Regions from separate parts of the Streptomyces sp. NBC_01237 genome, predicted to be linked through region 3. Evidence: riboswitches for the same ligand, from Rfam matches in the RefSeq annotation. Region 3 holds a riboswitch; each other region holds the start of a gene.
What was found. A riboswitch is a leader RNA that binds a small molecule or an ion and turns the genes downstream of it on or off. The one in region 3 is predicted to bind cobalamin.
Positions count from the first base shown of each region.

Region 1 (7,696 bases), 330 kb from region 3:
AGGAGTACGAGAGCGGACGGGCCCGTCTGCACAAGTACGTCGTGACGGAGAACGTCACCCGCACCGTGCCGGTGTCCCACGAAGAGGTACGGGTGGTCCGCGAGCCGCTGCGTCCGGGCGAGAAGTCGGCCGGGACGACGAACATCGGTGAGCAGGACATGGAGGTGACGCTGCACGCCGAACGCGCCACCGTCCGCAAGGAGGCCGTCCCGGTGGAGCGCGTCCGCCTGGAGACCAACAAGGTCACCGAGCAGAAGGAGGTCTCCGCCGAGGTCCGCAAGGAGAAGATCGACTACGCGGACGGCAAGGACATGGGCACGGGCAAGGACATGGGCGGCGAGTTCGGCCAGGGACGCCGCCACTGACCCCCGCACACCGCGGCCGAAGGCCGCTCCCATGGTCTCGATCGCCGGACGGGCTGTTGTCGCAGCCCGTCCGGCGCGGTGCGGAGCGGGCTTTCCGCCGCGGCGCTCCTGGCCGGTACGACGGTGTCCCTACCGCGCGGCGGCCGGCCCGCGCCCCGGCAGGAAGCGGACCGACGGCCGCCCGTCCGGACCTTCGGGCGTGACGACCGCCCGTACCCGGTAGACGTCCTCGACGAGCTCTGCGGTGATCACCTCGGCCGGGGTGCCGGCCGCGACCACCCGGCCCGCCTTCAGCACCGTGATCCGGTCGCAGAACATCGCGGCGAGGTTGAGGTCGTGCAGCGCGATCACGCTGGTGACCGGCAGCGAGGCGACCAGGGCCAGCAGCTCCAGCTGGTGCTGGATGTCGAGGTGGTTCGTCGGCTCGTCCAGGAGGAGTTCGCGCGGCTGCTGGGCCAGGGCGCGGGCGATCTGGACCCGCTGGCGCTCACCGCCGGACAGGGTGTGCCAGAACTGTCCGGCACGGTCGGCCAGTCCGGTGCGCTCCAGCGCTTCGCGGACGGCCTCCTCGTCGGCCCGGTCCGGTGCGGACCAGGCGCGGCGGTGCGGGATGCGCCCGAGGCGTACGACGTCCAGCACGCTGAGTTCGACCTGGGTGGCCGCGTGCTGGTCGACCACGGCCACGCGCCGGGCCACGGTGCGGCGGCCGATGTCGCCGAGCGGGCGGCCGTCCAGCGTGACCGTGCCGCTGCCCGGGGCGAGGACGCCCGCGAGGACCCGCAACAGGGTGGACTTGCCGGACCCGTTGGGGCCGAGCAGGGCGACGGTGGCGCCGGGCGGCGGCGTGATGCTCACCCCGTCGAGGATGAGCCGGCCGCCCGCCTCGCGGCTGACGCGTTCGGCCCACAGGCCCCCGACACCCCTGACGCCCCCGGTGCTCTTCGCGGTCGCCCCGGTGTCTTCGGGGATTCCCGTGCCTTCGGCTGCCTCGGTGGCCCGGCCTGTCATGCGGTCCTCCGGGTGCGGTACAGGACGAGTACGAAGGCGGGCACCCCGATCAGGGCGGTGACGACGCCGACCGGCACCTCCTGGGGGTCCAGGACGGTCCGGGCGAGGGTGTCGACCCAGACCAGGAACACCGCCCCGGCCAGGGCGGTGACCGGGAGCAGCCGCCGGTGCCCGGAGCCGGCGAGCGCACGGGCGGCGTGCGGGAGTACGAGGCCGACGAACCCGATGGCGCCCGCGGAGCTGACCAGCGCCGCCGTGAGCAGGGCGGTGGTGCACAGGAGCACGAGCCTGGTGCGGGCGACATGGACACCGAGGGCCGCCGCCGCGTCCTGGCCGAAGGCGAAGGCGTCGAGGGTACGGGCGTGGCCCAGGCAGATCAGCAGCGTGGCGGCGAGGACGGCGGCGCAGAGCCCCACGTCGCTCCAGCCGACCCCGGCCAGCGAGCCGAGGAGCCAGAACAGCACCCCGCGGGTCTGCTCGGCGTCGGCCGCGGTCATGACGACGAAGGAGGTGAGCGCCGAGAACAGCTGCATCGCCGCGACACCGGAGAGCACGACCCGGTCGACCGTGCCCCCGAGGGTGTGGCTGAGCAGCAGGACGAGGGCGAACGAGCACAGGGCCCCGATGAGCGCCCCGGTCGAGAGGGACACCGCTCCCCCGCCGGTCCCGAGGACGACCACCACGACCGCGCCGGTCGAGGCGCCCGACGAGACTCCCAGGACGAAGGGGTCGGCGAGCGGGTTGCGCAGGAGCGACTGCATCACGGTGCCGCACACCGCGAGTCCGGCGCCGCACACGGCGGCGAGCAGGGTGCGGGGCATGCGCAGGTTCCAGATGATGCCGTCCCGGATCGGGGTGAGTGTCGATTCACCGGCGCCGAGATGCGCGGCGACGGCGGACCAGACGTCGGGGACGGAGATCCGGGCCGGCCCGATGGTGACGGCGACCGCGACGGAGAGCGGGAGCAGCGCGATACCGCAGCTCCACAGCAGTGCGACGCGCAGGCGCCGTACGCGGGCACCGGCCCGCGGGGTCGGGGGCCCGGGCGCCCCGCCCGGACCGGCGGGTCGGGCCGGCCGGGTCTTCCCCGCCGGTGCGGCGGTGGCGCGTTCGGTGTCCGTCACCCGGTGAGTCCGAAGTCGCGCAGTCCGGCGGCGACGCGCTCCAGGCCCTCGACCGTCCGGATGGACGGGTTCAGGGCCTGGCCGCTGAGCAGCACGTACCGCCGGTGCCTGACCGCGTCCATGTTCCTCGTGACGGGGTTGGACTCCAGGAAGGCGATCTTCTTCGCGGCGCTCTCGGCGGTCTGTGCCTTGCGGGTGAGGTCACCGATGACCAGGACGTCGGGGTCGCGGTCGGCGACGGTCTCCCAGCTGATCTGCGGCCATTCCTCGTGGGTGTCGTCGAAGACGTTCCTCGCGCCGAGTTCCCTGGTGATGATGCCGGGGGCGCCGCAGCACCCGGCCAGGTACGGGGCCTTGGAGTCGGAGAACCAGTAGAGGAGGGTGGCGTCGGAGGCGTCGCTGTCCGCGGTCGCCTTCGCCACCCGGGCCCGCAGCCGGCCGACGAGCTGTTCGCCCCGCTCCTCGACACCGAACACCCGGGCCAGGTCGCGTACTTCGGCGTAGACGCTGTCCATGGTCAGCTTCGCGGTGCGGGCTCCGTCGCCGCCCTTGCTGTTGTCCTTGCCGGTGCAGTCGGCGGGCGAGACATAGGTGGGGACGCCGAGTTGCTCGAACTGGTCACGGGGGGCGACGCCGCCCTTGGCGAGCGTCGAGGCGAACGACGCGCTGACGAAGTCGGGTTCCCTGTCGAGGACCTTCTCCGACGAGGGCCGGTTCTCGGCGATCCGCTCCACTGTCGCGTTGGCCTTCTCCAGCCCCTTCATGACCGGGTCGGTCCAGGTGGAGGTGCCCGCGAGCCGGTCGGCGAGGCCGAGGGAGAGAAGGATCTCCGTCGACCCCTGGTCGAGGGAGACGGCCCGTTGCGGGGCGGCGTCGACGGTGACGGTGCGGCCGCAGTTCTCGATGGTGACGGGGTAGCCCCCGGCTCCGCTCCCACCGGCCGTCGGGGCGGGGTCTCCGCCGCTGCAGCCGGTCAGCAGGACGAGTCCCGCCGTGAGCAGGGCAGCGGCACGTATGGGCTGGGCTATGGGCGGCACGGGTCCCCCTGCGTCTCTGGGCCCATGCGCGGAGCCCGTGGTACGGAGCGCTGCGTCCCGGTGGGGGCCGCAGGTGCCAGCAGGTTTTCGGACTCGGGTTCCTTCGGACGGGGCGCCTTCCCGGAACACCGCGGTGTTCCAGTGGCCGTGGCCCCGCCCGTCCCCCTCACCGCTGCGCGTCAGTTCCGGTTTCGCACCGGATTCCCTGACTCCTTGCGTGGAGTTCGACTGGCTTCGGCAAGCTATCACGCACTGCGTCGGGTCCCGGCGGCAGTGCGTTGCGGCCTCCGCGACGACGGCTGACGCGTTGCGGCCCGCGCGAGGAGAGCGCGATGAACGGCCGTGCGAGGAAGGGCTCCGCGATGGCGGCCGGTGCGTGTGCGGGCCGATGCCTGCGCGGCAGATGCCTGTGCGGCCGGTGCGGCTGGGAGGTCGTCCCGCCGCACCGGCCCGAAAGTGTCTCCGTCGGCTACGGACGCTGGAGAGCGACCACGGCGTTGTGGCCGCCGAAGCCGAAGGAGTGGCTGACGGCCCGCCGTACGGGCAGCCGCAGCGGGAGCTTGGTGACGCAGTCGATGTCGAACTCGGGCGCCGGGGCGTCCAGGTTGGCGATCGGCGGTACGACACCGTGCTGAAGCGTGAGGATCGTCAGCCCGGCCTCGATGGCACCGGCTGCCCCCATGCAGTGTCCCAGTACGCCCTTGGGGGCGGTGACGGGCGGCCGGTGCGGGTAGGCCCGGCTGATGAGGGCGGCTTCGGTGGCGTCGTTCAGCGCTGTGGAAGTGCCGTGCGCGTTGACGTGGTCGACGTCCTCGGCGCGCCATCCGGCATCCCGCAGTGCGGCGTCGACGGCTGCTCGGGCGATGGTGCCGGAGGGATGCGGGCTGGTGGGATGGTGGGCGTCCGTCGTGGCGCCGGTGCCCGCGAGCAGCGCTCTGGGGGTCGTGCCCCTGGCGTGGGCGTCCTCGGCCCGTTCCAGCACCATGATGGCGGCGCCCTCGCCCATCACGAGTCCGGCCCGGTCCGCCGCGAACGGCCGGCAGAGCCTGGACGGGTCGCCGTCCCGGAGCGCTGCGGCTCCCGAGCGGGCGAAGCCGGTCATGGCCACCGGGAACACGATCGACTCGGTGGCTCCGGCGATCGCGATGTCGCACTGGCCGGTGGCCAGCAGGTCCCGGGCCACGGAGAGCGCGGTGACTCCGGACGAACAGGCCGTGCACGGCGCCAGACTGGGGCCGTGCGCCCGCATCTGGATGGCGATCTCCGCCGCGGGCATGTTCGGGATCGTCAGGAGGATGCCCGCGGGTGAGGTGGCCGCGGGTCCGCGCCGGTCCAGCGCGACGGCCTGTTCGGTCAGCCCCGCGGAGCCTCCGCTGCTGGTGCCGACGACCACGGCCACCCGGGTCCCGTCCCAGTCGGCGGGGTCCAGTCCGGCGTCGGCGACCGCTTCCCGTGCGGCCAGGACGGCGAACTTGACGTACTTGCCCATGCGGAACGCGGCACGGCCTCCGACCGCGGCGTCCAGATCGATGCCCGAGACCGTGCAGGCGAAGTCGACCGCGCAGCCTTCGAGCTCCGGGACGGTGCGGGCGGGTGAGACCCCGGCGCAGACGCCGTCCCAGGTGGTGTCGGTGTCGTTGCCGGCCGGGGTGATCATCCCCAGGCCGGTGACGGCGATGGCGGGCTTGTTCATCGGGCGCAGCTCACCGGCACCGCACCGTCGACGGCAGCACGGATGAACTCCGAGATGTCGGTGAGTGTGGCGTCCTTGTAGAGCGTGTCCGAGTCGGCCTCGACGCCCAGCGTCTCCTTGATGATGACGGCGAACTCGGCGACGGCCAGGGAGTCCATCTCCAGGCTGTCCATCGTCGACTCCGGGAAGATCTCGGAGTCGGGCACCTTGAAGGTCCCGGCCAGGACCTCGGTGATCTTCGGGTGAATCGTGTTCATCGTCCTCGCGGCCGTCACGGTCTTCGCGGTGTTCACTGTCTACCTCTCATCGGCATGTACCTCGAACGGCGGGTAGTTGAACGCATCTACCCACCGCCGAAGTAACTGGATGCAGGCGTTCCGGTTACGCCTTCCGGCGAACCGATTCGTCTACGCTCACCTGCGGCTTCTCCAGCCACCGGGACAACACCGATGTCGTTCCCCAGTACGCCAGCAGAACGCCGCCGACACCGACCGCCCCCACGCTTTCGCGCACCGACCGGCGGCGGATGCGGTCGCGGACGCGCAGACGCGCGGACCGGGTCTCCCGCCCGCACTGCGGCGCCCGGTCCTCGCCCTGGTGCCAGGCGCCGTCGGGGTCGTCGTAGGCATCCGCGTAGTCCGGGCCCGCGATCGGCCGGTCGGCGAGCAGCGCGTCCGGCAGGGCGAACGAATCGACCAGCTCCGGGGCGTGCGCCGCGACGGTGGCGATCAGCCGTTCGATGGCGTCCGGCAGCTCTTCCACCTGTTCGGCGGTCACCTGTCCGGCCGCGAGCAGGTCGCCGCTGTTGCGGTCCACCCACTGAAGGGCGAACAGCCTCTGCAGCTCCCCCAGTCGGTCCCTGGCCGGTCCTGCGGGCAGGCCGTCCACGGCGTGTGCGTACGCCTCGGCCGCCTGCCGGTACGCGTACGCCTCGACACCGCGCAGGGCCGGCCCGGACGCCGCGTTCCAACGGCCGAGGAAGTCGCCGAACGGTGCCGCGCTCATCCGCTCCCGGGCCCGGGTGAAGCAGATCTCCTCCACGGCCGCGAGAAGCCGGCGCAGGAACCGGGGGTCGGACAGATCGCCCGGGGCCGCGGGGGCGGCGGACCTCGCCCGCGGTGCGAAGCCGAACATCATCTCGGCGGCCGCCTTGGCGTGGATGGCGACGTTGTCCCCCTCCGCGGTGATCACTCCCTCCACACCGCTGAACACCTCGGTCATGCCGTTGTTCTCCAGCAGCCCCTGCGCTCCACACCTCTCCCGGCACTCGACGATGACATCGCGGGCCTGCCAGGTGATCCATCCCTTGGCCACCGCGACCAGGCGCTCCGCCTCGTCCCGGTCGGCGTCGGTGCGCTCCTCCCACCGCTGGAGCGCTCTGCGGTGCAGCAGGCTCATGGCGAAGACCGTGGCCATCGCCCCGGCGAGCGGGCCGTGGTGGGTCCGGTGGGCGTAGACCGGTACCCGCTGGGAGGCGCGGGAGCCGGTGATGAGGCGGTGGCCCCCGTAGCGGACGGCGATGGCCAGGGTCACCCGGGCCGATCCGACCGCGCAGGCACTCATGGAGATCTTGCCGGGGGCGACCCGCTCGATGGAGGCGAGGAACCGACGCCTGCGGTTGGCCACTTCACTGGTGAACTTCCCGCGCTCGCCGACCGCGCCCTGCTCACCGGCCAGCAGGGCGTCGCGCCCCACGAAGAACCGGTCGAAGGAGGTCAGGCAGTGGTCGACCGGGCTGCCCATCCGGGCGGGCAGCCGGCGCACCCGTACACCGGGCAGGGGGCGTACGTCGTCGGTGAGCGGTGCGAGGAAGAGGAAGACGCCGTGGTCGGTGCCGTCGACCAGCAGCCGGGCGGCCACCAGTCCGGCCTTGGGTCCGCCGGCCGGGCCGGTGTTGGGCATGAACTTCTGCGCCCCGCTGTGCGGGGTATGCAGGACGAAGCCGTCGCGTTCACGGTCGTACGTCGCCGTGGTCTCGACGGCCGGCGCGTCGTTGCCGTGCGCCACCTCCGTGCACAGGAAGGTTCCGGTGCGCCGCAGTTGGAGGAATTCCGACAGATCGCGGCGGCTGCCGTTGTCGTGGTCGAGGAGGCTGCCGAGGAACAGGTTGTAGTGGATGCCCGCGACCGTGGCCAGCGACGGGTCGGCCGGACTGAGCCACTCGTGCAGGGCGGCGAGGGCACGCGGATCGGCGGCCAGCCGGGCGGCGCTGTCGATCGATTCGTTGAGGATGCGCAGGCGGTCGTAGGAAAGGGCGAGCCGCTCGTCGGGGGTTCCCGAGGCGGGACGACGGAACGGTTCCGTGGTGAGCAGACGTCGCCAGAACCCGTGCTCCTGGCGGAAGTTCTCCCCGTAGAGCACCCGGGTCAGCAGATCTGTGGTCGACGTAGGAGCCGAGCTATTCATCATTACGGTCACGGACGTAGAACGATCAAGGAACGGCGAGGACACCCCTCGCCGTTCCCGGAT
Region 1 is NZ_CP108508.1:831,185-838,880, forward strand. Features, by position in the region: gene OG251_RS03785 (PRC and DUF2382 domain-containing protein) at 1-365, shown strand, start outside; gene OG251_RS03790 (ABC transporter ATP-binding protein) at 495-1,373, opposite strand; gene OG251_RS03795 (FecCD family ABC transporter permease) at 1,370-2,377, opposite strand; gene OG251_RS03800 (ABC transporter substrate-binding protein) at 2,494-3,534, opposite strand; cobalamin riboswitch at 3,596-3,782, opposite strand; gene OG251_RS03805 (beta-ketoacyl-[acyl-carrier-protein] synthase family protein) at 4,004-5,227, opposite strand; gene OG251_RS03810 (acyl carrier protein) at 5,224-5,484, opposite strand; gene OG251_RS03815 (acyl-CoA dehydrogenase family protein) at 5,609-7,636, opposite strand.
Region 1: it holds a riboswitch for cobalamin, as region 3 does, so the genes downstream of both, OG251_RS03800 (ABC transporter substrate-binding protein) here and metE (5-methyltetrahydropteroyltriglutamate--homocysteine S-methyltransferase) in region 3, are expected to answer to the same signal.

Region 2 (7,696 bases), 4.9 Mb from region 3:
CCGGTACGAGCCCGGCGGCCAGCACTCCCGAGGTGCGGTTGGCCCGCAGCCCGCCGCCGCGCCGGCGCTCCACCGCAGCCACCGGGATGAGCAGTTGGGAGCGGCGGTACTGCTCGGCGAGCAGCGGCAGCAGCCGGTCCACGTCGTCGTGGCGGCCGACGACGGTCTCCGTGAGCCGGATGCGGTGGGTGGCGGCGAGCCGGTCGCTGTACTCCACGTCCTCGGAGTCGCGCAGATTCTCGTCGAAGGGGCCGGTCAGTTCGAAGACCCGGCGCTCGATCGCGGCCAGCGCGAAGAACGCGGTGCCCACGACGCCGACGCTGCGCCGGCGCCAGAAGTGCGCGTGCAGGACGTGGTAGGTCTCCACCGGGCCGTCGTCGAAGAGCGGTTCGGCGTCCAGGATGCCGTGCACACAGCCGGTTTCGGGGTCGCCGGTCAGCAGCGTGACGGCGTTCTCGATCGCGTCGGGGGCGAGCGCGATGTCGGAGTCGAGGAAGAAGAGGATCTCCCCGCGGCTCGCGGCGACACCCAGGTTCCTGGCCGCGGAGACCCCGCCGTTGTGCGGGCTGGCCACCAGGACGCAGGGGAACTCCCGGGCGATGTCCCGTGAGTTGTCGGTGCTGGCGTCGTCCACGACCACCACGTCGAGCGGGCTCAGGGTCTGGGCGTAGACCGATTCCAGGCAGGCGCGCAGGGTCTTCTCGTAGTTGTAGTTGGGGATGATCACGGACACGGTGGGCTGGTCCCGTGACATGTCGGTCCTTGTCCTTTCCGGTCGGGGAATCGGTGCGGGTCCGGGCGGCCGAGGGCGACCAGGTGCCAGCCCCCCGTCCCCGGCCCGGCGGTCAGGACGCCCAGGAGGAAGTCCAGCGCCGCCAGTTCGGCGTGGAGCGCGTCGGGGCACTCCATGAAGAGCGTGGCGGCCACCGCCCGGAGGGACCGCGCGGTGGCGTAGAGGTGGGCCGGGCCGCCGTCCCGCGGCGGTGCCCCGGAGCGGTACGACCGCAGCCGGTCGGCCAGCTCGGCGGCCGCCCGGCGGTCAGGCCCCTCGGGCCCGGCGCGGACCAGCAGGGCGGTCACGAGGTACATGGAGGGGGCGGGTTCCGGGCGTCACCCCCAGGAGAAGCCGTTCAGCCGCCCGGAGGTGAGCGCGATCGCGGACACGGTCACCGCGGCGCAGGCGACGGACAGGCGAAGCGTCATGGCGCGGAACGCACGCATGAGGGGGCTCCTTCTCGATAACAGCACGTGAATGTCGGGGACGGCGCCGAGCATGTCGCCCCGGCCGCCGCGAGGGCCATGTTTTCGGCCTGGCAGGGAGTTGCGGGGCAGCCCGCTGCCAGCGGGCGTACGCCGGGGCACCGGCACGCACCTGCGGCGATGCCGCGCTGGCAGGGAGCGGCCAGGCACCTTCAGGCCAGCGGCGGAACGGTGTCCGCCGCGCCCGGAACGGCCCGCGCGGGGCGCCGCCGGCGCGCGGCTTCGCCGTCGCGCCCGCATCCAGCCTCTGGACTTGGTCTATACCTGCACAGGCTGTGGATCTAAGCTCACGCCCGGTATCCGCGGGACGTCCGGCGTCGGCGCCGGCGTCTGCGGGGGGTCGCGAGAGCCACGCCTGTGGGGGGAGTACGTGATGTTTCAGGTACTGGGGATGGACGCGCGGACGGAATTCGTCTACCGCCTCGTCCTGGAGAGACCGGAACTGACACTCGATGAGATCGTCCTGCGCCTGGGCTGGCCGGAGACCGAAGTGCGCGACGCCCTCGACCGTCTCGCCGAGCTCTGCCTGCTGGACCGGGACGGCGTGCAGGGCCCGGACGAGGAACCGCCCGTCTTCCGCGCCCTCGACCCGGCGGCCAGCCTGCCGTTCCTGCTCTCCCGCCGGGAGGCCGAACTCGCCCGCCAGCAGCGGAGCCTGGAGCTGGTGCGCGATGCCGTGTCCGCCCTCGCCGCGCACCAGGACCGGCCCGCCGCCCGCGGCTACGACGTCATCAAGCGGCTGGAGGGGCTGGACGAGGTGCGTGAACGCCTCACGGAGCTGGCCGAGCTGGCGCGGACCGAATGCCTGTCGCTGCTGCCCGGCGGCGCCCAGGCCCCGGACACCCTGGCGGCCAGCAAACCGCTCGACCGGCAGGCGCTGGAGCGCGGGGTCCGGGTGCGCAGCATCTACCAGGACAGCTTCCGCAACGACCCGGGCACGCTGCGCTATGTGAACTGGCTCGGTGAACTCGGCGCCGAGAGCCGTACCCTTCCGGCGCTGCCCCTCATCATGGTCGTGGTCGACCGCGAGGTGGCCCTCGTCCCCCTGGATCCGGACGACCCCCGCGCGGGCGCGCTCGAACTGCGCAGCCGCGGTGCCGTCGCCGTGGCCCATCTGCTGTTCGAGGAGTACTGGGCCGCCGCCACCCCGCTCGGCCGGATCCCTCCGCGCGGCCCCCACGGCCTCACCCCGCAGGAGGACGAACTGCTGTCCCTGCTGGCGAAGGGGCACACCGACGCCACCGCGGCCCGGCGCCTGGGCGTCTCCCTGCGCACCGTACGCCGGATGAACGCGGAACTGACGGCCCGGCTGGAGGCGCGCAGCCGCTTCCAGGCCGGCGCGGAGGCCGTACGCCGAGGCTGGGTCTGAACCTGGCCCGCCACGGACGATCCGGATCCCACGGATGGTCCGGCCCCCGGCGCGGACCGGACCCGCCACGCACGAGCCGGACCCGCCACGCACGAGCCGGGCCCGCCGCGCGGGAGCCGGATCACCTCACCCTCCCGGATGAACCGGACCCCGTGACGGATGAACCGGACCGCGCCCGCGTACGTGACTCCCTCCGATACATCACCGTTGCCGGACGCCAATGCGGACAGGGGGTGACGCCGGCCGACCGGCTCGCCCGGATCTCCTGCCCATGGCCACCGGCGGTCAGCGAGGGGACGGAGTCACCACATGCCAGAAGACACCGAGGCGAAACCACCCACGGTCACCCCCATGAGAGGGGTGATCGCGCTCTGCCTCGTCGCGCCGTTCGTGGCGATGCTCTGGGTGGGTTCGTACGCGAAGGTCGAGCCGACGTTCATCGGCATCCCGTTCTTCTACTGGTACCAAATGCTCTGGGTGCTCATCTCGACCGCGCTGACGATGGTCGCGTACAAGCTGTGGCAGCGTGACCAGCGCGCCCGCAAGGGGGGTGCTTCCGCATGAAGGACGGCGTGAACGGCGTCGCGCTCGGCGTCTTCATCTTCTTCTTCCTGGCCGTCACGGTCATCGGTTTCATGGCCGCCCGCTGGCGCAGGGCCGAGAACGAGGCGAGCCTGGACGAATGGGGCCTGGGCGGCCGGTCCTTCGGCACCTGGGTCACCTGGTTCCTGCTGGGCGGCGACCTCTACACGGCCTACACCTTCGTCGCCGTCCCGGCGGCGATCTACGCGGCGGGCGCGGCGGGCTTCTTCGCGGTTCCGTACACGATCCTCGTCTACCCGCTGATCTTCACCTTCCTGCCGCGCCTGTGGTCGGTGTCGCACAAGCACGGCTACGTCACCACCTCGGACTTCGTCCGCGGCCGTTTCGGCTCGAAGGGGCTCTCGCTGGCGGTCGCCGTCACCGGCATCCTCGCCACGATGCCGTACATCGCGCTCCAGCTCGTCGGCATCCAGGCGGTACTGGACGTCATGGGCGTGGGCGGCGGGGAGACCACGCACTGGTTCATCAAGGACCTGCCGCTGCTCATCGCCTTCGCGGTGCTCGCCGCGTACACCTACTCGTCCGGGCTGCGCGCGCCCGCACTGATCGCGTTCGTCAAGGACGGCCTGATCTACCTGGTCATCGCGGTGGCGATCATCTACATCCCGATCAAGCTGGGCGGGTTCGACGACATCTTCGCCAAGGCGGGCGAGGCGTTCGCGCAGAAGAACCCGGCGACCGGCCAGCCGCGCGGCGCCCTGGTCCCCGGCGACATGGGCCAATGGGGATACGCCACCCTGGCCCTGGGCTCGGCGCTGGCGCTCTTCATGTACCCGCACTCGATCACGGCGACGCTCTCCAGCCGCAGCCGTGAGGTGATCCGGCGCAACACCACCATCCTGCCGCTGTACTCGCTGATGCTGGGCCTGCTGGCGCTGCTCGGCTTCATGGCCATCGCCGCCGGGGTCAAGGTGGACAACGGTCAGCTGGCCATCCCGCAGCTGTTCGAGAACATGTTCCCGGACTGGTTCGCGGGCGTGGCCTTCGCCGCCATCGGCATCGGCGCGCTGGTGCCCGCGGCGATCATGTCCATCGCCGCGGCCAACCTCTTCACCCGCAACATCTACAAGGACTTCCTGAAGCCCGACGCGACACCCGCGCAGGAGACGAAGGTCTCCAAGCTGGTCTCGCTGCTGGTCAAGGTCGGGGCGCTGGCCTTCGTCCTGACCATGGACAAGACGGTCGCCATCAATTTCCAGCTGCTGGGCGGCATCTGGATCCTCCAGACGATGCCGGCCCTGGTCGGCGGTCTGTTCACCCGGTGGTTCCACCGCTGGGCGCTGATCGCGGGCTGGGCGGTCGGCATGGTGTACGGGACGGTCGCCGCGTACGGCGTGGCCAGTCCCACGCAGAAGCACTTCGGCGGGTCCTCGAAGGAGATCCCGGGCATCGGTGAGATCGGCTACATCGGGCTGACGGCGTTCGTGCTGAACGTCGTCGTCGTGATCGTCCTGACCCTCGTCCTGAACGCGCTGAAGGCCCCGGCGGGGATCGACGAGACCTCCCCCGCCGACTACACGGCGGACGTCGGCGACGCGGGCGTCCAGGCGAAGCTGCCGCCCGCGACGGTGGGTGCGCCGGGCGGTCACTGACCCCCGCGGCGGCACGGTGCGGGCCGTCACGTCTCCCCTGGAGGCGCGGCGGCCCGCACGCTTTCCGGTCCCCCGGACCAACGGCTCGGGAGCGGCCCGAACGGCCCCGTACGGCCCTCCCGGCGCGGCTGGAAGCCCCTTCCCGGCCTGCCCCCGCCGGCCCTCCGGCCGACGCTCCGTCAGGGCCCAACACGCCTCGCGACACAAGATGTGGGGGCTGCCTCATCGGGCGGCCCCCACATGTATGCTCGTGCTCGCTGTCGTCGCAGGGGAATCCGGTGCGAATCCGGAACTGTCCCGCAACGGTGTATTCAGTGTGCTTTTGCACACCCGAAGTCCGACGACCTGTCGACAGCGCGTCCGGCTCGACCGAACCGGACGCCAAGACGTCCGGGCCTCGCGGATGGGCCGGTGGACGCCGTACGCAGTGCTGCCCCGCTCCGGGCTTCGCGCTGCCCGGCTGCCCCCGCTCTCCGCCGGCCCCCAGCCGAGCGAGGGAAAGCCCAGTGACCATCGCGCCAGCCGATCCGGTTTCAGCCTCCGCCGTAGCCGCCGAGGCGACGGAAGCCACGACCGACGCGCCGGGGACCGCACTCCTGCGGACCCTGACCGACCTCACCGTCGATCTGCCCGACACCGATCCCGGACGGGTCGCCGCCGCCGCGCTGCGCGGCCGCAACGCCCGGTCGGACGAGGCCGAGCTGCGTTCGCTGGCCACCGAGGCGGCCGCGGGCCTGATCTCCGAGGACCCCGCGTACTCCCGGCTCGCCGCCCGGCTGCTGACCCGTTCCATCGCCGACGAGGCCGCCGGACAGGGCGCGGTGTCGTTCTCCGCCTCGGTCGCCGTGGGGCACCGCGAGGGCCTGATCGCCGACCGTACGGCCGCCTTCGTGACGCTGCACGCCGCCGCGCTCGACGCGCTGGTCGAGCGGTCGCTGGCCGACGGCGCGGACGACCGCTTCGGCTACTTCGGGCTGCGGACGCTGCACAGCCGCTATCTGCTGCGCCACCCGCACACCCGCCAGGTCATCGAGACGCCGCAGCACTTCATGCTGCGGGTCGCGGCCGGTCTGGCCGAGGACGAGAGCGTGCGCGCGCTGGACGAGGTCGCGGCGCTGTACGGCCTGATGAGCCGGCTGGACTACCTGCCCTCCTCCCCCACGCTCTTCAACTCCGGCACCCGGCACCCGCAGATGTCCTCCTGCTATCTGCTGGACTCGCCCAAGGACGAGCTGGACTCGATCTACGACCGCTACCACCAGGTGGCGCGGCTCTCCAAGCACGCGGGCGGCATCGGCCTCTCGTACTCCCGTATCCGCGCCCGCGGTTCGCTGATCCGGGGCACCAACGGGCACTCCAACGGCATCGTGCCGTTCCTGAAGACGCTCGACGCCTCGGTCGCCGCGGTCAACCAGGGGGGCCGCCGCAAGGGCGCCGCCGCCGTCTACCTGGAGACCTGGCACGCGGACATCGAGGAGTTCCTGGAGCTGCGCGACAACACGGGTGAGGACCAGCGGCGTACGCACAACCTCAACCTGGCGCACTGGATCCCGGACGAGTTCATGCGCCGGGTCGACACGGACGGGCAGTGGTCGCTGTTCTCGCCCGCCGATGTGCCCGAGCTGGTGGACCTGTGGGGCGACGAGTTCGACGCGGCCTACCGTGCGGCGGAGGCGTCGGGGCTGGCCCGCAAGACGATGCCCGCGCGTGACCTGTACGGCCGGATGATGCGTACGCTCGCGCAGACCGGCCAGGGCTGGATGACGTTCAAGGACGCCTCCAACCGGACCGCCAACCAGACCGCCGAGCCGGGCCGCGTGGTCCACTCGTCGAACCTGTGCACCGAGATCCTCGAAGTCACCGACGACGGCGAGACGGCCGTCTGCAACCTCGGCTCGGTCAACCTGGGGTCGTTCGTCGTGGACGGGTCCATCGACTGGGAGCGGCTGGACGCCACCGTGCGCACCGCCGTGACCTTCCTGGACCGGGTCGTCGACATCAACTTCTACCCGACCGAGCAGGCCGGGCGCTCCAACGCCCGCTGGCGCCCGGTGGGCCTGGGCGCGATGGGCCTCCAGGACGTCTTCTTCCAGCTCCGGCTGCCCTTCGACTCCCCCGAGGCGCGGGCCCTGTCGACGCGGATCTCCGAGCGCATCATGCTCGCCGCGTACGAGGCGTCCTGCGACCTCGCCGAGCGCTCCGGCCCGCTCCCGGCCTGGGCCGAGACCCGCACCGCACGCGGGGTGCTGCACCCCGACCACTACGACACCGCGCTGAACTGGCCGGAGCGCTGGGAGGCCCTGCGCGCCCGTGTCGCGAAGACCGGGATGCGCAACTCGCTGCTCCTGGCCATCGCGCCGACCGCCACGATCGCCTCGATCGCCGGGGTGTACGAGTGCATCGAGCCGCAGGTCTCCAACCTGTTCAAGCGCGAGACGCTCAGCGGTGAGTTCCTCCAGGTCAACGCCTATCTGGTGGACGAGCTGAAGCGGCTCGGCGTCTGGGACGCCCGGACCCGCGAGGCGCTGCGCGAGGCGAGCGGTTCGGTGCAGGGCTTCGCCTGGATCCCCGAGGAGGTGCGGGCGCTGTACCGCACCGCGTGGGAGATCCCGCAGCGCGGACTGATCGACATGGCGGCGGCGCGTACGCCGTTCCTCGACCAGAGCCAGTCGCTGAACCTGTTCCTGGAGACGCCGACGATCGGCAAGCTCTCCTCGATGTACGCGTACGCCTGGAAGCAGGGGCTGAAGACGACGTACTACCTGCGCTCGCGCCCGGCGACCCGGATCGCCCGTGCCGCGTCCGGTTCCGCGTCCGCCGCCGCCCCCATTCCCGTACAGCAGGCCCAGGCTCCCGACGCGGACGCCGTCGC
Region 2 is NZ_CP108508.1:6,024,381-6,032,076, reverse strand. Features, by position in the region: gene OG251_RS27010 (glycosyltransferase family 2 protein) at 1-754, opposite strand, end outside; gene OG251_RS27005 (hypothetical protein) at 724-1,089, opposite strand; gene OG251_RS27000 (helix-turn-helix transcriptional regulator) at 1,634-2,629, shown strand; gene OG251_RS26995 (DUF3311 domain-containing protein) at 2,939-3,193, shown strand; gene mctP (monocarboxylate uptake permease MctP) at 3,190-4,824, shown strand; cobalamin riboswitch at 5,069-5,191, shown strand; gene OG251_RS26985 (ribonucleoside-diphosphate reductase subunit alpha) at 5,331-7,696, shown strand, end outside.
Region 2: it holds a riboswitch for cobalamin, as region 3 does, so the genes downstream of both, OG251_RS26985 (ribonucleoside-diphosphate reductase subunit alpha) here and metE (5-methyltetrahydropteroyltriglutamate--homocysteine S-methyltransferase) in region 3, are expected to answer to the same signal.

Region 3 (7,696 bases):
GCCTCGCGGAATCCTGACGCGGACAGCCCTCAGGCGGCCGTCGCCGCAGCCGCCCCGGGGGTCAGGGCCGCGTATTCCAGGGGCGCGGACGGATCGATCGACACATCGAGGGGGGCGGGCTCCGCTCCCGCTCGTACGAGGAGGTCGCCGACAGCCGCGATCATCGCGCCGTTGTCCGTACACAGGGTCATCGGAGGTACGCGCAGTCGCACGCCCGCGGCCGCGCACCGCTCCTCGGCGAGCGCGCGCACCCTTGAGTTCGCGGCCACACCACCGACCACGACGAGGGTCCCGACGCCGTGGTCCCGGCAGGCGGCCAGCGCCGTACGGGTCAGGACGTCCGCGATCGCCTCCTGGAGCGAGGCCGCGCCGTCGGCCACCGGCAGCTCACGGCCCCGGTGCCCCTCGGCCCAGCGCGCGGCGGCGGTCTTGAGACCGGAGAAGGAGAACGCGTACGGGTCCTCCGTCCGACCGGTCAGCGGGCGGGGGAAGGCCACCGCGCGCGGATCGCCTCCCCGGGCGGCGCGGTCGATGGCCGGGCCTCCCGGATACGGCAGACCGAAGACCCGGGCGACCTTGTCGAAGCACTCGCCGGCGGCGTCGTCCAGGGTGTCCCCCAGATGCGTGATCGGGTCGCGGGCCAGGTCCCGCACGAGCAGCAGGGAGGTGTGCCCGCCGGAGACGATCAGCACCACAGACGGGTCGGGCAGCGGGCCGTGCTCCAGCGTGTCCGCGGCGACATGCCCCGCCAGGTGGTGCACCCCGTACAACGGGGCGTCGATCGCGTAGGCCAGGGCCTTCGCGCCCGCGAGGCCGACCTGGAGCGCACCGGAGAGGCCCGGTCCCGTGGTGACGGCCACCGCGTCGATGCCGGACAGCCGCAGACCCGCCTGGTCGAGGGCCTGCCCGACGACGGGGGTGAAGGCGTGCAGATGCGCCCGTGCGGCGATCTCCGGTACCACGCCGCCGAACCTGGCGTGCTCGTCCATGCTGGACGCCACCGCGTGAGCGAGCAGACGTCCCCGGGAGACGATCCCCGCGCCCGTCTCGTCGCACGACGACTCGATCCCCAGCACAATGCGCCCCGCTGCCACCGGCATCTCCTCCACCCAGGCTTTTCGCACACCCAGTGTAGTTGCAACAGATGTGCAATAAGGCGTCGGGCCGGAACGGTTCCGCGAGGGGCCGACGATGCGTGGAGAGCGGGGCAGCGGCCCGCGGCACGCCCCTTCGGCATGACCCGTGGGGGCGGATCCCGTGTCTCATGTCACGTTCCGGATGGTGAACATCGGCGCACCGGAAGTGGCCCGCCCTCTACTCTGGCGGTGCAGCTGGTTCGCCCTGTCCGCCAGGCAGACGCGTCGTAAGAGGGAACCCGGTGGGAATCCGGGACTGCCCCGCAGCGGTGAGTGGGAACGACCGCCGTCATACGCACTGGATCCGGTCGGATCCGGGAAGCGACGGCCACTAGGAATCTGCCCCGGCAGATGCGCCCACGAGTCCGAAGACCTGCCCGTTGCCCGCACGCGACCCCTCGTGTGCGGATATCCCGGTGACCTCGTGGGCGGGTCGGCGTACATACCAGACGGAACTGCACGCCGATGGCGTACACCGGGTCCGTCCGGTTCGTCACCCCTTCGCGTCCGTGTCCCGTCTCCGGGATCTCAAGGAGTCATCTCGCGAAGGAGATTTCCGTGACAACCCAGCCCGCAGCCGCGGCAGCACAGGCCACCGTGTACGGCTACCCCCGCCAAGGCCCGAAGCGGCAGCTGAAGAAGGCCATCGAGGGCTACTGGAACGGCCGGATCACCGCCGACGCCCTCCGGGAGACGGCGGTGGGCCTGCGCCGGTCCAACTGGCGGCAACTGGCGGATGCCGGAGTGCACGAAGTGCCCACCGGCGACTTCTCCTACTACGACCACGTCCTGGACACCAGCGTCATGGTCGGTGCTGTCCCCCGGCGGCACCGTGAGGCCGTCGAAGCCGACGCGCTCGACGGCTACTTCGCGATGGCGCGCGGGACGCAGGACGTGGCACCGCTGGAAATGACCAAGTGGTTCGACACCAACTACCACTACCTGGTACCCGAGTTGGGCCCGGACACCGTCTTCACCGCCGACTCCACCAAGCAGGTCACCGAGCTGAAGGAAGCCCTCGCGCTCGGGCACACCGCCCGCCCGGTGCTCGTCGGCCCCCTCACGTATCTCCTGCTCGCCAAAGCCGCCCCCGGGGTGGCGGCCGGCTTCGAACCGCTCACCCTGCTCGACCGGCTGCTGCCGGTGTACGCGGAGGTCCTCGCCGATCTGCGGGCCGCCGGCGCGGAATGGGTGCAGTTGGACGAGCCCGCGCTGGTCCAGGACCGCACCCCGGCCGAACTGAACGCCGCCTCCCGCGTCTACCGTGACCTCGGCGGCCTCACCGACCGCCCCAAGCTGCTCGTCGCCTCCTACTTCGGCCGGCTGGGCGAGGCCCTTCCCGTCCTGGCGAAGGCCCCGGTCGACGGCCTGGCCCTCGACTTCACCGATGCCGCCGCCGCCAACCTCGAAGACCTCGCCGCCGCCGGCGGGCTTCCCGGCAAACGGCTCGTCGCTGGTGTCGTCAACGGCCGCAACATCTGGATCAACGACTACGAGAAGTCGCTGGCCACCCTCGCCACCCTCCTCGGCCTCGCCGGCCGGGTCGACGTCGCGGCCTCCTGCTCCCTGCTGCACGTCCCGCTGGACACGGCCCCGGAGAGGGACATCGACCCTCAGATCCTTCGCTGGCTCGCCTTCGCCGAACAGAAGACCGCGGAGGTCGTCACACTCGCGAAGGGCCTGACACAGGGCACGGGTGCCGTCACCGCCGAGATCGCCGCCAACCGGGCCGACCTCGCCTCCCGCGCCCACTCCCCCATCACCCACGACCCCGCCGTACGGGCCAGGGCCGCCGCCATCACCGACGCCGACGGCCGCCGCTCCCAGCCGTACGAGGAGCGTGCCGCAGCTCAACGGGCGCACCTCGGGCTGCCGTTGCTGCCGACCACGACCATCGGCTCGTTCCCCCAGACCGCCGAGCTGCGCACGGCCCGCTCCGACCTGCGCGCGGGCCGGATCGACACGGCCGGTTACGAGGAGCGGATCAAGGCCGAGATCGGCGAGGTCATCTCCTTCCAGGAGCAGACCGGCATCGACGTCCTGGTCCACGGCGAGCCCGAACGCAACGACATGGTCCAGTACTTCGCCGAGCGGCTCACCGGCTACCTCGCCACACAGCACGGCTGGGTCCAGTCGTACGGCACGCGTTACGTCCGCCCGCCGGTCCTGGCCGGCGACATCTCCCGCCACGAGGCGATGACGGTGCGCTGGACCTCGTACGCCCAGTCCCTCACCGACCGCCCGGTCAAGGGCATGCTGACCGGGCCCGTCACCATGCTCGCATGGTCCTTCGTCCGTGACGACCAGCCGCTCGGCGACACCGCCCGCCAGGTCGCCCTCGCCCTGCGCGACGAGGTCGACGACCTCCAGGCGAGCGGCACTTCGGTCATCCAGGTCGACGAACCCGCCCTGCGCGAGACCCTGCCCCTGCGCGCGGCGGACCACGCCGGTTACCTCGACTGGGCCACCGAGTCGTTCCGCCTCACCACCGGCGGCGTGCGTCCCGACACCCAGATCCACACCCACATGTGCTACGCCGAGTTCGGCGACATCGTCCAGGCCATCGACGACCTCGACGCCGACGTCATCAGCCTGGAGGCCGCCCGCTCCCATATGCAGGTCGCCCGCGAACTCGCCGCCCATGGCTACCCGCGCGAGGCGGGCCCCGGGGTGTACGACATCCACTCCCCCCGGGTGCCCGGCGCGGACGAGGCCGCCGCCCTGCTCCGCAAGGGCCTGGAGGCCATCCCCGCCGAACGGCTCTGGGTCAACCCCGACTGCGGACTGAAGACCCGCGGCTGGCGAGAGACCAGGGCATCCCTGGAGAACCTGGTCGCCGCGGCCCGCACCGTCCGCGGTGAGCTGCCCTCCGCCTGACCCGAAGGTGCCCAAGGGGCCGGGGCGCGCCGACCGGCTCCCCGGCCCCTACGGGCACCCCGGCCGCGGCACGGCGGACAGCGCACGACAACGGAGGCGAGGACGGGATTCGGGTCAGGGCCGGAGCGTGTCGTCGTAGCGGCGCCGGTTGTCGCCGATCTCCTTCCGGTGCGAGGCAGCCCATTCACCGAAGGCGGTGGCGGCATCCAGCAGTGTCGAGCCGAGTCCGGTCAGGGTGTACTCCACGCGGGGAGGAACGCTGGCATAGACGGTGCGGGTCAGCAGTCCGTCCCGTTCGAGCTGCCTCAGCGTCAGTGTGAGCATCCGCTGCGAGATGCCGGTGACGGCGCGGTGGAGCTCACCGAAGCGCAGCGTGCGGTCGCGGAGCCGGCCGATGACCAGGATGCTCCACTTGTCGCCGATCACGCCGAGGATCTGGAGCACCTGTCGGCATGCTTCTTCCTCGGTCTCGCCTCGCTCGTGCCCCTCGGTCCTGGCCGCCGACGAGCTGTCCGGGATGGAAGGCAACGGTTACCTCCGTGTGCGTGACTGACAGCAATGTGCCGTCTTGTCCCTCTCCTCGTAGTAACGAAGCATGGGGCTACGAACAATACGTAAGTATTGGGGCTCGGGCCGGTGTTACGTCCGACGCTCCGGTCGGGAAGGAACCTTGGTGGCAAAGACACTGATCGTTGTGGGTGCGGGCCCGGGGCTGGGGATGGGGGTGGCCCGTGCGTTCGGCCGCCATGACTTCAGGGTCGGACTGATCGCACGTACCAAGGCGAAACTGGACGCCCTGGTCGCTGAGTTGACCGCGCTGGGCGTCACCGCCGCGGCCTTCCCCGCCGACATCCGCGACCGCGAGGCCCTCGCCGCGGCTCTGACCGCGGCGAGGAGCGCGCTGGGTCCGATCGACGTCCTGGAATACAGCCCCAGCCCGACCGGGGCCATCACGCACGCCGCCGCGACCACGGTCGCCTCGGCCACCGCACAGTTCGAACTGCACGCACTGGGAGCCGTGACCGCGGTGCGGCACGTGCTGCCGGAGATGCGCGCCCGTGGCAATGGCACGCTGCTGCTCACCACGGGCGTCTCCTCGACGGTCCCGGCTCCCTTCCTGGCCAACGTCGGCATGGCCATGGCCGGGCTGCGGAACTGGGCACACGCCCTGCACACCGAACTCGCTCCGGAAGGGGTCCACGTCGGCACCGTGACCATCGCCCGCGGCATCGTCCCCGGTGGCGGTGAGGCCGACCCCGACGTCATCGGGGCCCGGTACTACACCCTGTATCAGCGGCGGGACCGTGCCGAGGAGATCATCGGCGACCTGGACGCCTTCCGGGCCCTCGTGGACCAGCGGGTCCACGGGGCGCCGGACGCCGCAGGCTCCGAAGACGGTGCGCACACTCGGCAGGCATGAGCCCGCTCCGTCCGGCCGGTACGCTTCCGGGGTGACGCAGCACCCCATGCCGGACGAACGGCGTCCCGCGAACGACGGGCCGAAGGCTGCCGCCCGCAACCGGGCCGCGCTGGTCGCCGCCGCGCGGGAGATCTACGCGGAGTACGGGCTGGACGCTCCGCTTTCCGCGATCGCGCGCCGGGCCGGGGTCGGGCAGGGCGTTCTGTACCGGCATTTTCCCGACCGGGCCGCCGTGGCGACCGCGGTTCTGGAGGAGAACGTGCGGCAGGTCGAGCAGGCAGCCGCCGCCCAGGACGCGACGTTGGCCGACGCCCTCGGTGTCATGACGTGGCACCTGACGGAGTCGGCGGCATTCATCGGCCTCTTACACGTCGATGGAGCGGCCGGCCGATCCGGCATCCGCGCCCACGCCCTGGCGCTCTCCGAGCGGGTCGAGCGCGGCCTGCGGGGGCACCTGACGGACGGTCACCGGCTGGGTGCGGCGGACGACCTCATGCTCGCGGTCGCCATGGTCTCCGGCGCCGTCACCGGCCCGACCCGTGAGGAGCGGGAACGCCGGGCCCTGGCCGCCTGGCGGCTGCTCGGCGTCGAGGTGGGACCGGTGCGGCCCTTCGACGGGTGAGTGCGGGAGCGGTGTCAGCCGCCGTTGGACTGCCGGATGCCTTCCGCGGGCGCGTCGAAGGCGTACAGATACCCCCCGGCGGGCCCGCTGACGGTCATGTACGCCCTGGTCCCGCCGGGCGTGATCGCCACGTTCGTCACCGACTCCAGCCCTTTGTCGCGGGCGGGTACTTCGACCGTCGCCAGACGCTCACCGTGCTGGTCGTAGACGACCATCGCGGGCCGGCCGTGCAGCCCCTGGTAGAGGTTGGCGTCCGCGTCGACGGCGATCGAGTCGGTCTGGGCGATCCCCCCGTCGACGCGGACAGCGGTGTGCCGGGAAGCCACCCCGCCCTTTCCGTCGAGGCGGAGGTAGGAGATCCGGTTCTGTGTCAGCTCGCTGATCCACAGCCCTCGGTAGTCCGCGTCGAACGAGATGCCGTTCGTCGCGGCGAGGTCCTCGGCCAGGACGGTGGCCTTTCCGCCGTCGCGGCCGATCCGCACCACACGCCCGTGCGCCACTCCCTCGGCCAGGCCGCGTGAGTCGCTGACGTACAGGTTTCCCTCCTCGTCGAAGGCGATGTCGTCGGGGTTCATCTGCGCTCCGTCGACCTCGCCGGAGAAGAAGGTCCGCGGATCGCTGCCGTCCGGGGCCAGGCTCACGACCTCGCCGTGGGCGTAGTCGGTCAGGTAGAGCCGTCCGTCGTACGGGCTGAACTGTGCCGAGGTGTAGGCCCCCCGGGCGTCGGTGTGGAGCGCCCGCGACGTCTTCTTCTCCACGTCGACGCGTATCACCTTCGGCTTGCCCGCGGGTGCGGTGACATCGACGACGATCAGGTGGCCGTCCTCGTCGAAGGTCGGCCCCTCCAGCAGGGTCATCCCGGTCTCCTCGTGCACCTGCGTCAGCCGCATGACCTTGTGCGCGCGGATGGTCCGGTCCGTACCTGCGGGGGCCGCTCGGTCACGAGGGTCGCCCGGTTCCGTACCGCATCCGGTGAGGGCCAGCGCGCCCATCGCGGCGAGCACGGCAAGGGATCGGATCGGGAGTCGTCGCATGGGGGATCACTCTTCCTGTCCGCTGGGTGCGGGTGCCGCGGGCCGGGAGGTTCGCAAGCGCCCGTTCGGGCGTGCGGACGTGCTCCGGCCGAGTGTCGCGATGGGCCCGCGCTTCAACCGGACACCACTGTCCGGTAGTTGCTACCGTAGCGGACGGCCGTTCACCCCGGGACGGTCCGATCGGCAGGATCGAGGTCCCCGCATGACACCTACTCAAGCGTCGACACCCGACGGCCTCACCGCGCTGAGGCAGCGATACCGCCTCGAACGTGAACGACGCGTACGGCCCGACGGCACCCGCCAGTACCGCGACGCCGAGACCGAGTTCGGCTACTACGCCGCCGATCCGTACGCGGGGGAGCCGGCCGCACGCGATCCGCTGCGCGACACCGTCGACGTCGCCGTGGTCGGTGGTGGATTCGGCGGCATCCTCGCCGGGGCCCGGTTGCGGCAACAGGGTGTGGCGCGCGTCCGTATCGTGGAGAAGGGCGGCGACTTCGGAGGCACCTGGTACTGGAACCGCTACCCGGGCGTCCACTGCGACATCGAGTCGCACGTGTACCTGCCGATGCTGGACGAGACCGGATACGTGCCGGAGTGGAAGTAC
Region 3 is NZ_CP108508.1:1,157,276-1,164,971, forward strand. Features, by position in the region: gene tsaD (tRNA (adenosine(37)-N6)-threonylcarbamoyltransferase complex transferase subunit TsaD) at 30-1,100, opposite strand; cobalamin riboswitch at 1,316-1,531, shown strand; gene metE (5-methyltetrahydropteroyltriglutamate--homocysteine S-methyltransferase) at 1,695-4,013, shown strand; gene OG251_RS05155 (winged helix-turn-helix transcriptional regulator) at 4,128-4,541, opposite strand; gene OG251_RS05160 (SDR family NAD(P)-dependent oxidoreductase) at 4,687-5,433, shown strand; gene OG251_RS05165 (TetR/AcrR family transcriptional regulator) at 5,465-6,055, shown strand; gene OG251_RS05170 (SMP-30/gluconolactonase/LRE family protein) at 6,070-7,089, opposite strand; gene OG251_RS05175 (flavin-containing monooxygenase) at 7,292-7,696, shown strand, end outside.

Region 4 (7,696 bases), 790 kb from region 3:
CTTCAGTGTCGTGGCGTGCGGTGCGCGGTGCCAGCGGACGGGGGCCGTCCGGTGCCGGGCCCGCACCGGGAGGGCCACGGGGATCAGCCGGGCCGGCCGGGCTGGCCGTACCCCTTCAGGGCGTCGGTGACCTCGCGCAGCTGGGCCGGGGAGAGCAGGGTCGGGCGGTGGCCCGGTACGGAACTCGCGGTGAGCCAGAGCCTGCACAGCCATTCGAGCTGGGCGGTGCGGTCGTACGCCTCGTCGAGGGTGCCGCCGTAGGTGACGGTGCCGTGGTTCTGGAGGAGGCAGCCGGTGCGGTCGCGCAGGGCGGTGAGCATGTTGTCGGCCAGCTCCGGCGTTCCGTAGCGCGCGTACGCGGCCGTCCGGACGGGACCGCCCAGCAGGGCGGCCGCGTAGTGCACCGGGGGAACCTCGGTGACCAGGGTGGAGACGGCGGTGGCGTGCACCGCGTGGGTGTGCACGACGGCGGCGGCGGAAGTGTTGCGGTACACCGCCAGATGGAGGGGAAGTTCGCTGGTCGGGGCCAGCTCGCCGAGGATCTGGCGCCCTTCGAGGTCGACACCGACCGCGTCCTTTGGCCGGAGCCGGTCGTAGGGCACCCCGCTGGGGGTGACCAGAACGGTCCCGCCGACGCGTGCCGAGACATTGCCCGACGTACCCACGACCAGGCCGTCCGCGGCGGACCGGCGGGCCGTGTCGACCACGCTCCGCCATGCCTGTTCGATCGCGTCCCGGGACCGGTCGCTCACGCTCGTGCGGGTATCGCTCATGCGGGGATCCTAGGGCGGCGTCCCGGCGGCGGGGACCCCCCGCGAACCCGGGTGACCGGAATCTCTTACGAGTGACAGATCCGCGGCCCAAAATCTTCGCCAAGCGGCGGCAAAGGGCAGTCCTCGCACCGCCTCAGGGGCGTGGCCACGCCCCTCGCGTACACAAGCGGAGGGAGCCCAATCCGTTTGGGGTCACCACAGCGCCCCGCCTAGTTCATCTTCCGTTCACTCAGGTTGCCTACGGTCCACGAGCCACTGACGTCGAACGATTGCCTGGGTAAATGGAACACATCACGCTGCTGCTCGCGATTGTGATCGTGACAGCTCTCGTGTTCGATTTCACGAACGGTTTCCACGACACCGCCAACGCGATGGCCACCACCATCTCGACCGGCGCCCTGAAGCCCAAGACAGCGGTGGCCATGTCCGCCGTTCTCAACCTGATCGGCGCGTTCCTGTCGGTGGAGGTCGCCAAGACGATCTCCGGCGGGATCGTCAACGAGGACGGCCTCAGAACCGAGGTCATCTTCGCGGCGCTCGTCGGCGCCATCCTGTGGAATCTGCTGACCTGGCTGGTCGGCCTGCCCTCCAGTTCCTCCCACGCCCTGTTCGGCGGCCTCATCGGCGCCGCCGTCATGTCGGCGGGCTGGTCCTCGATCAACGGCGGCACCGTCGTCACCAAGGTGCTGCTGCCCGCGATCGCCGCCCCGCTCGTCGCCGGTCTCGCCGCCCTGCTGGCCACCAGGCTGACGTACCGTCTCAGCCGCAAGGTCACCGACGAGACGCAGCTGAAGTCGACCGCCAAGGGCTACCGGGCCGGCCAGATCGCCTCGGCCGGTCTCGTCTCGCTCGCCCACGGCACCAACGACGCGCAGAAGACGATGGGCATCATCACCCTGGCCCTGGTCACCGGTGGCGTCCTGTCCCCCGGTTCCAACCCGCCGGTCTGGGTCATCGTCTCCGCGGGTGTCGCCATCGCCCTGGGTACCTACCTCGGCGGCTGGCGCATCATCCGCACCATGGGCAGCGGCCTGACCGACCTCAAGCCGCCGCAGGGCTTCGCCGCCCAGACCAGTGCGGCCACGGTCATCCTGGCCTCCTCGCACCTCGGTTTCTCGCTCTCCACCACCCAGTCCTGCTCCGGCGCCGTGATGGGCGCGGGCCTCGGCCGTCAGGGGGGCGTGGTCCGCTGGTCCACCGCCACCCGGATGTTCGTCGCCTGGGGCCTGACCCTGCCGGCCGCGGGCCTGGTCGGCGCGGGCGCGGAGTTCCTGACCAAGCAGGGCGGCTGGGGCGTCGCGGTCGTCGCCGTCCTGCTCGTCGCGGGCTCCGGTGCCATCTGGCTGCTGTCGCGCCGCAAGCCGGTCGACCACACCAACGTCACCGGCGGCGGTGCGCAGGACGAGCCCGCGGGAGTCGTCACCACGGCCATGGCCGCCGTCAGCCCGCCGCCCATCGGCACCACGGCCACGGACCTCAAGACCACCATCTCGGCTCCGGCCGGAACGCCCGCCGACCCGGCGCGGCCGGCCACGGTGTAAGGACAGATCCCCATGAACATCGACTGGGCAGCTCTCGCCTCCGTCTTCGGTGTCAGCCTCGTGGTCACCGTGGCGCTGGTCGGCCTCTTCACGCTCGGCATCGTCGGCCTCTCCAAGCAGGCGTCGGCGCAGACCTCGACGGCTCGGGCCGGCGGCTCCGGCGGCGCGTTCACGCCGCTCCGCGCCGGTGCGTACCTCTGCTTCGCGCTGTGCGTGGCGGCGGTCGCGTACGGGATCTACCTGATCGTCGCCTGACCCGCACCACCGCTCCTCCGTCGGGCCGGACACACCCTGTGTGTCCGGCCCGATGTGCGTCTGGGCACACTGCGGCCCCGCAGGTCAACGGCAAGTTGACGGGCGTTCTCACAGCGTGGTGGACTGCCGGAGCCGTTTACGGCGACAGCAGAGGAAGCCGGTGCGAATCCGGCGCGGTCCCGCCACTGTCACCGGGGAGCAGTCCCCCACATCGGAAGTCACGGTCCGCCGACGCGGTCTGGAAGGCCGGGGGAACTGCGGATCCGGAAGCCAGGAGACTCTCGTCGCCGGTCACGTCGAACCAGGGCGCGGACCCTGAGTGAGGACATACGCCATGCCTGGCCGCCGTGCGCCGGAACCTGTGTCGCCCCCTGCGAGAACCTCCCGCTCCGCGGTCGGCTGAGCCGTGCGTGCCGACCGCATCTTCGCGTACGGCGCCACGGCCGGACTGATCGCCGACCGCCTGCTCGGTGACCCCCGCCGGGGGCATCCCGTCGCCGGGTTCGGCCGGGCCGCGGCGGCGGCCGAGCGTCTGCTGTGGCGCGACCACCGCGGGCGGGGTGCCCTGCACACCGTCGTCTGCGCCGGAGGCGCCGCGGGAGCCGCCGTGCTGGCCTCGCGTGCCGTACGGGGCCGCCCCGCCGCGGCCGTCGCGCTGACCGCCGCCACCACCTGGTCCGTGATCGGTGGTACGTCGCTGGGCCGTGAGGCGCGCGCCGTCGCGGGTGCGCTCGCCGCCGGGGACATCGACGTGGCCCGCGAACGGCTGCCCCATCTGTGCGGGCGCGACCCGCACTCCCTCGACGGACCGCAGATCGCCCGCGCCGTGGTCGAGTCCGTCGCCGAGAACACCTCGGACGCCGTCGTCGGCGCCCTCGTCTGGGGCGCCCTGGGCGGGGTCCCCGGACTCGTCGCCTTCCGGGCCGTCAACACCCTGGACGCCATGGTCGGCCACAAGTCGCCCCGCTACCGGCGCTACGGCTGGGCCTCGGCCCGCCTGGACGACCTGGCGGGATGGCCCGGAGCCCGGCTGACGGCCGCGCTGGCCGTGGTGGCCGGGGGACGTCCGGGCGAAGCCGTACGGGCGTGGCGTGCGGACGCGGGCAGCCATCCGAGCCCCAACGCGGGCCCGGTGGAGGCCGCGTTCGCGGGAGCGCTCGGCGTACGGCTCGGCGGGACCCTGGCGTACGCCGGGCGCGTCGAGCACCGGCCCGTGCTCAACGGGGCGGCCGGCCGGGCGGTGGAGAGCGCCGACATCGAACGCGCGGTGCGACTGTCGCGCCGGGTGAGTGCGCTGGCCCTCGGCGTGTGCGTGGCGGGCCGGCTGATCGCGGGACGGAGAGGGATATGAGCGGCGGACTGCTGGTCGCCGGGACCACATCGGACGCGGGCAAGAGCGTCGTCACGGCCGGGATCTGCCGGTGGCTGGTCCGCCGCGGGGTGAAGGTCGCGCCGTTCAAGGCGCAGAACATGTCGCTCAACTCGTTCGTGACCCGTGAGGGCGCGGAGATCGGCCGTGCCCAGGCGATGCAGGCCCAGGCCGCCCGGGTCGAGCCGTCCGCGCTGATGAACCCGGTGCTGCTCAAGCCCGGCAGCGACCGTTCCAGTCAGGTCGTCCTGATGGGGAAACCGGTCGGTGAGATGAGCGCCCGCGGCTACCACGGAGGCCGGCAGGAGGCGCTCCTCGGGACGGTCGTGGACTGTCTGGAGCAGCTCCGGAGCACCTATGACGCCGTGATCTGCGAGGGGGCGGGCAGTCCCGCCGAGATCAATCTGCGGCGCACCGACATCGTGAACATGGGCATCGCGCGGGCCGCGCGCTTCCCCGTGCTGGTGGTCGGCGACATCGACCGCGGGGGCGTCTTCGCCTCGTTCTTCGGCACGACGGCGCTGCTGAGCGCCGAGGACCAGTCGCTGGTCGCCGGCTACCTCGTCAACAAGTTCCGCGGCGATGTCTCGCTGCTGGAGCCGGGCCTGGACATGCTGTACGGGCTGACCGGGCGGCGTACGTACGGGGTGCTGCCCTTCGCGCACGGCCTGGGCATCGACGAGGAGGACGGTCTGCGCGTCTCGTTGCGCGGTGCCGTACGGGAGTCGGTCGTCGCACCGCCGCACGGCGAGGACGTGCTGCGGGTCGCCGTGTGTGCCGTACCGCTGATGTCGAACTTCACCGATGTGGACGCGCTGGCCGCCGAACCGGGTGTGGTGGTGCGGTTCGTGGACCGGGCCGAGGAACTGGCCGACGCGGACCTGGTGATCGTGCCCGGCACGCGCGGGACGGTGAAGGCGCTGGCCTGGCTGCGGGAGCGGGGACTCGCCGACGCGCTCGTACGGCGGGCGGCCGAGGGCCGGCCGGTGCTCGGCATCTGCGGCGGGTTCCAGGTGCTCGGTGAACGGATCGAGGACGAGGTGGAGTCGCGGGCCGGACAGGTCGACGGGCTGGGGCTGCTGCCGGTGCGGATCCGGTTCGAGCGGGCCAAGACGCTCGCCCGGCCGGTCGGTTCGGCGCTCGGGGAACCGGTGGAGGGGTACGAGATCCATCACGGGGTCGCCGATGTGCGGGGCGGCGAGCCGTTCCTGGACGGGTGCCGGGTGGGCGCGGTGTGGGGGACGCACTGGCACGGGTCGCTGGAGAGCGACGCGTTCCGGCGGCGGTTCCTGGAGGAGGTCGCGCGGGCGGCGGGGCGGCGGTTCGTGCCCGCGCCGGACACGAGTTTCGGGGCGCTGCGGGAGGAGCAGTTGGACCGGCTCGGGGATCTGGTGGAGGAGCACGCGGATACGGATGGGCTGTGGCGGTTGATCGAGGGTGGGGCGCCGGGGGGGGTGCCGTTCATCGCTCCGGGTGCGCCGTCGGTGGGGGCGGGGGGTGGTGCGGTGTCCTTGGGCGGTGGTGCGCCTGCGGCGGGCTTGTCTCCCCGCCCCGCCCCTTCCCGAAACCGGGGCTCCGCCCCGGACCCCGGTCCTCAATCGCCGGACGGGCTTGATAGTGCCCGGAACACGGTGGGACGGCCGGGCGGGCTCGAAGTTGCCCGCGACTCGGTACAGGAGCCGGACGGGCTTGATAGTGCCCCGGACGCGGTGCAGGAGCCGGGCCGGCTTGATAGTGCCCGGGACGCGGACGGGCTTGAAGTGTCGGATGTCAACAAGGAGGCCCTGTGAGTACGCCCTATCCCTTCACAGCGATCGTCGGGCAGGACGATCTTCGGCTCGGGCTGTTGCTGAACGCCGTCAGTCCGGCTGTCGGCGGGGTGCTCGTGCGGGGTGAGAAGGGAACCGCCAAGTCCACCGCCGTGCGGGCGCTCGCCGCGCTCATGCCGGAGGTCTCCGTGGTGCCGGGCTGCCGGTTCTCGTGCGACCCGGGGGTTCCCGATCCGGCGTGTCCCGATGGGCCCCACGGCGGCGTGACCGGCGTGTCGCGGGCCGCGCGGACCGTGGAGCTGCCCGTCGGGGCGTCCGAGGACCGGCTCGTGGGGGCGCTGGACATCGAGCGGGCGCTCTCCGAGGGCGTGAAGGCTTTCGAGCCGGGGCTGCTGGCCGACGCGCATCGCGGGATTCTGTACGTGGACGAGGTCAACCTGCTCCACGACCATCTGGTGGACCTGCTGCTGGACGCGGCGGCCATGGGTGCTTCGTACGTCGAGCGCGAGGGCGTCTCCGTACGGCACGCGGCGCGTTTCCTGCTGGTCGGGACCATGAACCCCGAAGAGGGCGAACTGCGGCCGCAGTTGCTGGACCGGTTCGGGCTCACGGTCGAGGTGGCCGCGTCCCGTGACACCGACCAGCGGGTCGACGTCGTGCGGCGCAGGCTCGCCCACGACGACGATCCGGTCGCCTTCGCCGCCCGCTGGGCCGACGAGGAGTCCGCGCTCAGGGAGCGGATCGTCGCCGCGCGCGCCCTGCTCCCCCGTGTCGTGCTGGGTGACGGTGTGCTGCGGCAGATCGCGGCGACCTGTGCGGCGTTCGAGGTCGACGGCATGCGCGCCGACATCGTGATGGCCCGTACCGCGACCGCCCTGGCCGCCTGGGCCGGGCGCGAGGAGGTGCTCGCCGAGGATGTGCGGCAGGCCGCGCTCCTGGCGCTCCCGCACCGGCGCCGGCGCAATCCGTTCGACGCGCCCGGTCTGGACGAGGACAAGCTGGACGACACCCTCCGGGAAGCCGCCGAGGACCGGAACGACGGCGAGGGTGAGGGCGACAACGACCCGGACCCCGACGGGCCGCACCCGGACGGCCCCGGTGACGGGGGCGACAACGGTGGTGGCGGTGGCGTGCCGCCGCAGGCCGACGGGAGCGACACGCCGGGGCCGGCGCACGAGGGCAGCACCGACGCGCCCGGACGTTCCGCCGGTGCGGAGCAGCAGCCCGTGGCCTCGGCCGAGCCGTTCCGGACGAAGATGCTGAGCGTGCCGGGGCTCGGCGAGGGCGCTGCGGGACGGCGGTCCCGGGCCCGTACCGAGCACGGCCGTACGACCGGGTCGCGGCGCCCGCAGGGTGCCCTGACGAAGCTGCACCTGGCGGCGACCGTGCAGGCGGCGGCGCCGCACCAGCACGCACGCGGACGGTCCGGGCGCGGCCTCGTCGTGCGCCGCGACGATCTGCGGCAGGCGACGCGCGAGGGGCGCGAGGGCAATCTGGTGCTCTTCGTCGTGGACGCCTCCGGTTCGATGGCGGCCCGGCAGCGGATGAGCGCGGTGAAGGGTGCGGTGCTCTCGCTGCTGCTGGACGCGTACCAGCGGCGGGACAAGGTCGGCCTGGTCACCTTCCGGGGCAAGGACGCCGAGGTGGCGCTGCCGCCGACCTCGTCGGTGGACGCGGCGGCGGCGCGGCTGGAGTCGCTGCCGACCGGGGGCCGTACGCCGCTGGCCGCCGGGCTGCTGAAGGCCCATGACGTCCTGCGGGTGGAGCGGCTGCGCGATCCCTCGCGGCGGCCGCTGCTCGTCGTGGTGACGGACGGCCGGGCGACCGGCGGCCCCGAGCCGGTGGCGCTCGCCGGGAGGGCCGGGCGGCTGCACCGCTCCGAGGGCACCGCGTCCGTCGTCATGGACTGCGAGTCGGGGATCGTACGCCTCGGGCTCGCCGCACAGCTCGCCCGGGATCTGGGGGGTACCGCCGTCACGCTCGACGAGC
Region 4 is NZ_CP108508.1:1,951,077-1,958,772, forward strand. Features, by position in the region: gene OG251_RS08670 (class II aldolase/adducin family protein) at 84-773, opposite strand; gene OG251_RS08675 (inorganic phosphate transporter) at 1,055-2,314, shown strand; gene OG251_RS08680 (hypothetical protein) at 2,327-2,569, shown strand; cobalamin riboswitch at 2,680-2,871, shown strand; gene OG251_RS08685 (cobalamin biosynthesis protein) at 2,976-3,920, shown strand; gene OG251_RS08690 (cobyric acid synthase) at 3,917-5,728, shown strand; gene OG251_RS08695 (putative cobaltochelatase) at 5,725-7,696, shown strand, end outside.
Region 4: it holds a riboswitch for cobalamin, as region 3 does, so the genes downstream of both, OG251_RS08685 (cobalamin biosynthesis protein) here and metE (5-methyltetrahydropteroyltriglutamate--homocysteine S-methyltransferase) in region 3, are expected to answer to the same signal.